3 regions of the Pseudonocardia lutea genome follow, and region 1 is predicted to be linked to each of the others. Evidence: riboswitches for the same ligand, from Rfam matches in the RefSeq annotation. Region 1 holds a riboswitch; each other region holds the start of a gene.
What was found. Region 1 has a riboswitch for S-adenosylmethionine ahead of thrC (threonine synthase). Riboswitches for the same ligand answer to the same signal wherever they lie in the genome.
Positions count from the first base shown of each region.

Region 2: linked by a shared signal. The riboswitch ahead of ACFQH9_RS24620 (LLM class flavin-dependent oxidoreductase) and the one ahead of thrC (threonine synthase) in region 1 are both predicted to bind S-adenosylmethionine.
Region 3: linked by a shared signal. The riboswitch ahead of cysC (adenylyl-sulfate kinase) and the one ahead of thrC (threonine synthase) in region 1 are both predicted to bind S-adenosylmethionine.

Region 1 is NZ_JBHSQK010000030.1:35,231-38,471, reverse strand. It holds gene thrC (threonine synthase) at 24-1,289, opposite strand; SAM riboswitch class I at 1,296-1,440, opposite strand; gene holA (DNA polymerase III subunit delta) at 1,684-2,652, shown strand; gene rpsT (30S ribosomal protein S20) at 2,795-3,061, opposite strand.
Region 2 is NZ_JBHSQK010000071.1:37,176-40,416, forward strand. It holds gene ACFQH9_RS24610 (MFS transporter) at 1-508, opposite strand, end outside; gene ACFQH9_RS24615 (hypothetical protein) at 635-1,150, shown strand; SAM riboswitch class I at 1,315-1,408, shown strand; gene ACFQH9_RS24620 (LLM class flavin-dependent oxidoreductase) at 1,529-2,725, shown strand; gene ACFQH9_RS24625 (NtaA/DmoA family FMN-dependent monooxygenase) at 2,722-3,241, shown strand, end outside.
Region 3 is NZ_JBHSQK010000125.1:1,264-4,504, reverse strand. It holds gene ACFQH9_RS31465 (acyl-CoA dehydrogenase family protein) at 1-1,223, opposite strand, end outside; gene ACFQH9_RS31460 (putative leader peptide) at 1,202-1,345, opposite strand; SAM riboswitch class I at 1,638-1,731, shown strand; gene cysC (adenylyl-sulfate kinase) at 1,910-2,533, shown strand; gene ACFQH9_RS31450 (glycoside hydrolase family protein) at 2,530-3,241, shown strand, end outside.

The sequences.
Region 1 (3,241 bases):
GGCCTTCGTCGTGGCGCGCCGGCTCAGCGCCCCTCGAGCGCCTCGCGGACGGCCTTGCTGGTCGCCGGCACCGTCGCGGTCGGACGGGCGTGGGCGGACACGGCGTCGAGCGTCTTGAGGCCGTCGCCGGTGATCAGCAGGACGGTCTCGGCGTCCGGGTCGATCCTGCCGGCCTCGATCAGCTTCTTCGCGGTCGCGACGGTGACACCGCCCGCGGTCTCGGCGAACACGCCCTCGGTGCGGGCGAGCAGCCGGATGCCCTCGACGACCTCCTCGTCCGTGACGTGCCCGACGGCGCCACCGGTGCGGCGCACGGAGTCGAGGACGTACGGGCCGTCGGCCGGGTTGCCGATCGCCAGCGAGCGGGCGATGGTGTCCGGCCGGACGGGCTGGATGACGTCGTGGCCCTGCTCGAAGGCCGAGGCGACGGGCGAGCAGCCGGTCGCCTGGGCGCCGAAGATCGTGTAGGGCTTCTCCTCGACCAGGCCGAGCCGGACGAACTCGCCGAACCCCTTGTCGACCTTGGTGAGCTGCGAGCCGGAGGCGACGGGGACGACGATCTGGTCGGGCAGGCGCCAGCCGAGCTGCTCGGCGACCTCGTAGCCCAGGGTCTTGGAGCCCTCGGCGTAGTAGGGGCGGACGTTCACGTTCACGAACGCCCACTCCTCGTGCTCCGCGGCGAGCTCGGTGGCGAGCCGGTTCACGTCGTCGTAGTTGCCGTCGACGGCGAGGAGGGTGCCGCCGTAGACCGCCGTCGTGGTGATCTTGGCCTGCTCCAGCGAGGAGGGGATCAGCACGACCGAGTCCCAGCCGGCCCGGGCGGCCGCCGCGGCCACGGCGTTGGCCAGGTTGCCGGTGGAGGGGCAGCAGAGCACGGAGAAGCCCAGCTCACGGGCCGCGGCCAGGGCGACGGCGACGACCCGGTCCTTGAAGGAGTGCGTGGGGTTGCCGGTGTCGTCCTTCACCCACAGCTTGCGGAGCCCGAGCTCCGCGGCGAGCCGGTCCGCCTGGATGAGCCGGGTGAAGCCGGGCTCGGTGTTCGGGAAGGCCTGCACGTTCGCCGGGACCGGGAGGAGGTCCTTGTAGCGCCAGATCGACTTGGGGCCGGCCTCGATGGACTCCCGCGTGACCTTCGGGAAGTCGTAGGCGATCTCGAGCGGGCCGAAGCACTGCGGACACGCGAACTCCGCGGCGAGCGGCGTCCGGTGGCCGCACTCGCGACAGGAGAGCGCAACGGCGGAGCCGAGGTCGAAGGTGGTGCCGGCAGGCGTGTCTGCAGTGAGAGTCATCAGATCTCCTCATCTGTCCCGCTGGCGCGGGCCGGAATTGGCACCTGGTCCGTCGACGTGCAGGCACCGCGGGGTGCACTGCGCGGATCGTCGTTCGACGCCGGTTGCCGGGGCTTCGTCGGGCCGTTCCCTCTGCCCCTCTGGATGAGCCATATGCGGTTGTGCCGTGCCGGCCCCGTGCGCGGAGCGAGCGCGACGCCCGGATCGATCCGGACGCCCTGCACGGTACGGCACGCGGGGCGCCCGGATCCAGCCGGCCGTCGGATGTGGGAGGCGTGTCACGGATCGTCGGTGTCGTGCGCGACGATGGCGCCCGGGCCCGGGCCGCCCGGGCCCCGGTGCACCACGACCCCGCGCGCCGCCCCCCGCGACGCGTGCGAGAGGAGTTCGGCCCATGCCGGCCACGAAGCCGCCCGCCCCCGTGCAGCTCGTCGTGGGCGAGGAGGAGCTGCTGGTCGAGCGCGCCGTGAGCGAGATCCTCCGCGCCGCCCGCGCGGTCGACCCCGAGACCGACATCCGCCGGTTCCGCCCCGCCGAGCTCACCCCCGGCGAGCTGGTCGGGCACCTGAGCCCCTCGCTGTTCGCGGAGGGCCGGATCGTGGTGATCCAGGGGGCGCACGAGGCGGGCAAGGACCTCGCCGCGGCGATCCTGGCGTACGCGGCGGAGCCGGCCGACGGCATCGTGCTGGTCGCCGTGCACGCGGGCGGGGCCCGCGGCAAGCAGCTGGCGGACGACCTGCGCAGGGCCGGCGCGGCCGTGACCAAGTGCGACCGGCTCACCCGTCCCGAGGAGCGCGCCGAGTTCGTGCGGGCCGAGGTGCGGCGGGCCGGCGGCACGATCACCGCCGAGGCCGTGAGCGTGCTGCTCGAGGCGGTCGGCTCGGACCTGCGGGAACTGGCGTCGGCCACGAACCAGTTGGTCTCCGACACCGGCGGGCAGGTCGACGGCCAGGCCGTGCGCCGGTACCACCGCGGCCGCGCCGAGTCGTCGGGCTTCGCGGTGGCGGACAAGGCCGTCGCCGGGGACCGGGCGGGCGCGCTGGAGGCGTTGCGCTGGGCGCTGGTGCTGGGCGTCGCGCCGGTGCTGGTCGCCGACGCCCTGGCCGACGCGGTGCGCACGCTGGCCAAGGTCGGCGCGGCCGGTCGCGGCGACCCGAACCGCCTGGCGGGCAGCCTCGGCATGCCGCCCTGGAAGATCCGCAAGGCGCAGGGGCAGGTGCGGGCGTGGCGGCCCGCCGGCCTCGCGACGGCGATCGCGGCGACCGCGCAGGTCAACGCGGACGTCAAGGGAGCGGCCGCGGACCCCGCCTACGCCCTGGAACGCGCCGTCCTCGCGGTCGTCGAAGCCCGCGGCACCGGCTGACTCGCCGCGGCCGACCCCGACGCCGCCCGAGAACGCGTCGACGGCCCTGCCCCACGGGAAAGGGCAGCGCCGTCGACGGGAGCGCTCGACCGGGTCCGGTGGACGCCGGGAGCACGCGGGCGCGCCGGGCGCGCCCGCGGGATCAGGCGCCGATCTTGGCGACGCGCCGGGCGAGGGCCGACTTGCGGTTCGCGGCCTGGTTCTTGTGGATCACGCCCTTGCCGGCGGCCTTGTCCAGGGCGCGGGCGGCGGCGCGCTGCAGCTCGACGGCCTTCTCGGTCTCGCCGGCCTCGGCGGCCTCGCGGAACTTGCGGATCGCGGTCTTGACCGACGACTTGACCGACTTGTTGCGCTGACGGCGCTTCTCGTTGGTCTTGACCCGCTTGATCTGGGACTTGATGTTCGCCACGCTGGTGTGCCTCGAGTCTTCCTGGTGCTGGTACGTATCGGGGGGCTCAGGCGACCCCGACCGGTTCTCCACCGATGCGAGCGAGCACGCCGAGCACTCGGTCGTCCATGCTACAACCCGGCGCGGACGGCCCTGCACGGGCCCGCGCTCCGCGGGCCACGGAACCGGGATCGCACGGCG
Region 2 (3,241 bases), on a different contig from region 1:
GGAGCACCGCACGCCAGCTGAGGGTCGAGGTCAGCACGCCGCCGATGGTGGGTCCCAGCGCACCGGCCACGGCGGCGATCCCGCCCATCGTGCCGAGGGCCCGGCCGGCCGCGTCGCGGGAGAAGGCCGAGCTGACGATGGCCACCGTCGTGGGCAGCATCAGCGCGCCCCCGGCGCCCTGCAGGATCCGGGCGGCGAGCAGCACCTCGAACGAGGGCGCCAGGCCGCCCAGCGCCGAGGCGCCCGCGAACAGGACCGATCCGGTCACGAAGACCTTGCGCCTGCCGAGCAGGTCGCCCAGCCGTCCCCCGAGGATCGTCAGGCCGGCCAGGGGCAGGAGGCTCGCGTTGAGCACCCACTGCACCGACTGCGAACCGACCCCGAGATCGTGGGCGATGTCGGGCAGGGCCAGCGGGACGGCGGTCTGGTCGATGAGGATCATCGCGTTGGCCAGCGTCATCGCGACCAGGACCAGCGTTCCTCGTCCGGACGTGCCGTCCTTCGCCATCCGCGCATCCCAACAGCTCCCCGGGCGTCGGGACAAGGGCACTTCCGACCGTCGTCACCGCCCGGTCGTCCAGTCGGAAACCCCCTCTCGTGGGTGAGCGACGGGCCGATGGGCCATTCTCGGCGCATGTCATCTGCCTCGGAGCCGCAGGCGACGGTGCCGGCCGTCCCGACACCGTCCGACGTCCGCGCGGCCTACCGCGAGGGGCTCGGGCCACGGGAACGGGCGGTCCTGTGGTCCTGGACGGGCTTCACCGCGACCTTCGCGGGGGTCCGTGGCATCACCCACAGCATCCGGCGTGGCGGCGGCCCGTTCCGGAACGTGTCGGTCGGGGGTGCACACCTGCACCACTACCTCTGGGGGATCGGCCTGCTGGCGGGGGTGGGCGCGGTCGCGGTGCGCGGCACCGACAGGACCCGGCGCCATCCCCTGGTCGCGCTGGCCTACGGCAGTGGCCTGGCGCTGATCGTCGACGAGTTCGCCCTGCTGCTGGACCTGAAGGACGTCTACTGGGAGCGCGAGGGGCGGATCTCGGTCGACCTGGGCGTCGGGCTCGTGGCGGCCGGGGGAACCTCGTTCAGCGCGTTGCCGATGCTGCGGCGGCTGCGCGCCGACCGCCGGCGAGGCGGCCGCCGACGGTGAATCGTCCGGACCTCGGCAGGCTGTCCGGCCGCGGTGTTCTCCCTGATGGACGGTGGCCCCGTCCTGTCCGGACAATCCCACGCGGCCTCGATCACACTCCTCACCCGGAGGATTGACGGGAGCGCCCTCCGGATCCGTAGAGTGAAGCCCGGCCCCACGGGGCCACACCATCCAGAGCGGCCGAGAGACCTGGCTCGACGACGCCGCAGCAACCCCCCGCTCGACGGGTGCGGGTGCTAAGGCCGGGAGCGATGGAGGAGTCATGTTTCTCGGGGTGCGGCGGCGCCACGTGGATCTCCTGCGCACGGCCAGCGCCGGCTGTCGGGGCTGACGAGGACCCGATCCCCGTTCCCCCTCCCGCAGGAGAGGTGTGCCCTCATGGCCCCCATCCACCTCGCCGTCGCGCTCGACGGCGCCGGCTGGCACCCCGCCGCCTGGCGCGAGCCCGGTGCCCGCCCCGATCTGCTCTTCACCGCCCGCTACTGGGCCGCCCTGGCCCGCGCCGCCGAGCGCGGCCTGCTCGACCTCGTCACGATCGAGGACGGCCTCGGCCTGCAGTCCGGTGATCACCTCGGCGCGTCCGACCGCCGCACCGACCAGGTCCGCGGGCGGCTCGACGCCGAGCTGGTCGCCGCGTTCGTCGCGCCGCTGACCCGCCACGTCGGGCTCGTCCCGACCGTCACCACCACGCACACCGAGCCCTTCCACGTCGCCTCGGCGATCTCCACGCTCGACCACGACAGCCGCGGCCGGGCCGGGTGGCGGGTGCAGACCTCGGCCCGCGCCGACGAGGCGCGGCACTTCGGCCGGCGCACCCTGCCGGAGATCCGCCGCGAGACGCTCGGCACCCCGGAGACCGCCGCCGCCGTCCAGGAGCTGTTCGACGAGGCGGCCGACGCCGTCGAGGTCGTGCGGCGGTTGTGGGACAGCTGGGAGGACGGCGCCGAGATCCGCGACGCCGCCACGAACCGGTTCCTCGACCGGGACAAGGTGCACACGATCGACTTCGCGGGGCGCTTCTTCTCGGTGCGCGGGCCGGCCATCGTGCCGCGACCGCCGCAGGGCCAGCCGCTGGTCGTCGCGCTCGCCCACGCCCGGGCCGCGTACGAGCTGGCCGCCCGCGCCGCGGACGTCGTGTTCACCACCCCGCAGGGCGCCGCCGACATCCCCGCGATCCTCGGCGAGATCCGCGCCGCACAGCACACGGTCGGGCGTACGCAGCCGGCGTTGCGCGTGCTCGCCGACCTCGTCGTGGTCCTCGACGCCGACGCGGACGCGGCGCACGCCCGCCTGCGCCGGCTGGAGGAGCGGAGCCCGCTGCGCTCCGACGCCGCAATGCTGGCCGGCACCCCGACCGCGCTCGCCGACCTGCTCGAGTCCTGGCGGGACGAAGGGGTCGACGGGTTCCGGCTGCGGCCGGCGGTCCTGCCCACCGACCTCGACGCGATCGTTGACGGGCTCGTACCGGAGCTGCAGGAGCGGGGCCTGTTCCGCACCGCCTACGAGCCCGGGACGCTGCGCGAGCGGTTCGGCCTGGAACGCCCGGCCAGCCGGTACGCGGGGGTGGCGGCGTGAGCGAGCGTGCGAGCGAACCATCGACGCCGCGCGGGAAGAGGCAGGTGATCCTCGGCGCCTACTTCCCGGGCGTCAACCACGACACCGTGTGGAGCGACCCGGCGTCGGGCAGCCACATCGACTTCGCGTCCTTCGAGCACTGGGCCCGCACCGCCGAGCGCGGCACGTTCGACCTGCTGTTCCTCGCCGAGGGGCTGCGGCTGCGCACCCGCGGCGGGCAGGTCTTCGACCAGGACGTCGTCGGACGGCCGGACACCTTCACGGTCCTGGCCTCGCTGGCCGCGGTGACCGAGCACATCGGGCTCACCGGCACGATCAACGCGACCTTCAACGAGCCCTACGAGCTGGCCCGCAGGTTCGCGACGCTGGACATCCTGTCCGGCGGGCGGGCCGCGTGGAACGTCGTGACCAGCTCCGACGCCGACACGGGGGAGAACTTCCGGCGCGGCGGGTTCCTGCAGCATTCGCAGCGGTACGAGCGCGCGGGGGAGACCCTCGACGCCGTCCGGGCGCTGT
Region 3 (3,241 bases), on a different contig from region 1:
AGGCCGTCGCCCGGCGGCGGCGTCCGGTGCAAGAGATGGTCGCCGATCGTGCGGGCTGCGTGGGCGGCCGGATCGTGGCTGGCCACGGTGCGGGCGTTACGCCAGTGGCGGTCCAGCCCGGCGGAGGTGAGGGTGGCCGACGCGCCGGCGGCGTCGAAGACGATCGTGGCCGCCCCCTGGGCGGCGCGGTCGGCCGCCACCTTCGCCTGCGTGACCTCGATAGCGGCTGCGGCGAGTTCCTCGGGCGTGCGGTGTCCGGCCGCGGCGTCGAGGGCACGCGCTGCACTGAGCACCACGGAGCGGGCGGTGTAGGCGAGGACGCCGGCCTCGCCGACCGCGGCCTGGACGAAGGGGTCCTCGGCGGCCCGCTCGGCCTCGGCCGTCTGCGCGGTGCGTGGGTTGGCGCGGGTGAAGGCGGTGATGTCGGAGACCGCGCCCGTGGCGATCCCGGCCGCAACCGCAGCAAGGTGCAGGGCACGGAAGCTGGAGGTCACGGTCGGTCCGGAGCGCCCTGGTACGGCGTGCAGCACGTCGGCGGGGTCCACCTCGACGTCGGTGAACACGGCTGACCCGGTGGCGGTCAGGCGTTGCCCCATTCCTTCCCAGTCGTCCCACAGCTCGATGCCGGGGGCGTCGGCGGGCACGAGGACCCAGACTGGTCGGTCGTCCTCGTCGCGGGCGAGGACGGTGAGGTGGGTGGCGAACAGCCCGCCGGTGGCGTAGTGCTTCTCGCCGGTGAGGAGGAGGCGCCCGCCCGTGTGCCGCAGTCGGGTCCCCACGTCGAAGGGCCGAGAGCCGGTGCGTTCTGAGGTCGCCTCGCCGATCAACACGCCGCGCACGGCGCGGAGCCGGCGGGCGGCGTCGGGGACGTCGGGCTCGAGGAGCCGTTCGACATGAACGAAATGAGGGCGGGTGGCCTGGGCGACGTTGGAGTCGGCCGCGGCGAGTCGCACCACGGTCCGGACGACGTCGGCGATCGACCCGCCTGCCCCGCCCAGGGCGACCGGGACGCGCAGCGAGCCCAGCCCGGAGTCGCGGAAGGCCTGCATCTCACGGTAGGGCAGGGTGCGCTGTTCCTCGCGGCCGCGTGAGCCGGCCCGGACGCTGTCGGCGAGGGCGGGAAGCACTCGCGTGAGGAGCTCGTGGCGGTCGCTCGTGGCGTGCGCACGCCCGGGGGCTTCGCCGTGGCAGGCGCGACGGGTCAGCGGGTCACGGGTGGGCATGGGTCCTTCCGGGGGGTGATCGGTCGGCGGTCGGGATGCCGACAGATCGCGCTCGCCTGTCGTCGGAGATCGACGTGGCGGCGCGCCCGGAAGAGCGGCCGAAGGGCCTCGGACGGTGCCATCGCTCGGATGGTCGCACGAGCGAGGCGCGCGGCGGAACCGCCCGGCGTGGGCCCGGCCACTGCGCGGTGGGCCGTCGAGTGTGGTCCACCACGGAGGTCCGGTTACATCTCCCGGCGTCGGATGTCCGAACCTTCCTCCGGCGCCGGGCTCGGTGTTTCTCCTGGTGGGAACGTCCGGGTGACTGTCCGGACAGGTCGGCGCCCGGCACGGCGGTGGGGCTCACAGATGTCGTTCGGACCCTTGACTCACGTGCGGTCGTGATCCCTAGAGTGAGTTCGGGCCCACGGGCCACACCCATCCAGAGCGGCCGAGAGACCCGGCTCGACGACGCCGCAGCAACCCCCCGCTTGACGGGTGCGGGTGCTACCGCCGGGAGCGATGGAGGAGCGATGTTCGTCGGGGTGCGGCGGCGGCACGTGGATCTCCTGCGCACGGCCAGCGCGGGCTGTCGGCCTCGAGGTGGTCTCGACAGCCCCGGCTGCCGGCGTGAGCCGTCGTAGTCGGTCCACTTCCGCTTCGGAGGAGCTCTCAATGACCTGCGCCCCGTCCTCGAGTGCGGCGACGTGAGCGCGTCGTCGCCGTCCGAGGCCGCACCGGCTCCGCCCGCACCCGGCCCTACACGGCAGCGCGGTGCCACGGTCTGGCTGACCGGTCTGCCCAGCGCGGGCAAGTCCACGATCGCGCACGCCTGCGAGCCCAGGCTCCGCGCTCGTGGGTTGCGGGTCGAGGTGCTCGACGGCGACGCCGTCCGGCCGCACCTGGCCGCGGCCCGCGGGTACTCCCGCGAGGACCGCGCGATCAACATCCGCCGGATCGGTTGGGTGGCGGAGCTGCTGGCGCGAAACGGGGTGCTGGTGCTGGTATCGGCCATCGCGCCCTTCCGGGACGTGCGGGACGAGGTCCGTGCAGCGCACGCCGACAAGGGCACCGAGTTCGTCGAGGTGCACGTCAGCACCCCGGTGGAGATTGCGTCCGAACGCGACGTCAAGGGCCTCTACGCCCGCCAGCGCGTCGGCGAGATCTCCGGCCTCACCGGCGTCGACGACCCCTACGAGGTGCCGCTGGAGCCCGACCTCGTCATCCCCGCCCACGAGCAGCCGGTGGAGAACTCGGTCGCGCTGCTGCTCGCGCACCTGACCGACCGCGGGCTGACGGGCCCGGCCACACCCGAGGAGTCCTTGAGTTGAGCACCGCCCCTGAATCTCCGCCGTTGCTGCCGATCCCACGGTGGGAGGACGCCGCGGTCGCGGTGGCGGCTCCCGGCGCCGGTGCCGGCAACTGGGTGGGGGCTCCGAGCGTCGTCCTCGCCGACGGCGTCTACCACGCCGCCTACCGGTTGCGTGCCCCGTTGGGACACGGCCGCGGCCTGGCCACCGTTCTCGCCCGCTCGACGGACGGGATCCGGTTCACCGAGGTCGCCCGGGTGACCAAGGAGCGCTTCGGGGCGGAGTCGCTGGAGCGCCCGGCCCTGGTCCGCACGCCGGAGGGGCGGTGGCGGCTCTACGTCAGCTGTGCCACGCCCGGGAGCAAGCACTGGTGGGTCGACGTCCTGGAGGCCGACGCCCCCGAGGAGCTGGCCGAGGCGCCGCGCCGCACGGTCCTGCCCGGCGACGAGCGGCACGCCGTGAAGGACCCGGTGATCGTCATCGAGGGCGGGCGCTGGCATCTGTGGGCGTCGGTCCATCCGCTCGACGTGCCGGCGCACGAGGACCGGATGACCACCGAGTACTACACCAGCACGGACGGCCTGGCCTGGCGGCACGAGGGCACCGCGCTCGAGCCGCGCGCGGGGCGGTGGGACGCGAGGGGGGTGCGGATCAGCGCCGTCTTCCGGGTCGACGGCCGCTGGGCCGCCACGTACGACGGCCGCGCCACGGCGGCGGAGAACTGGGAGG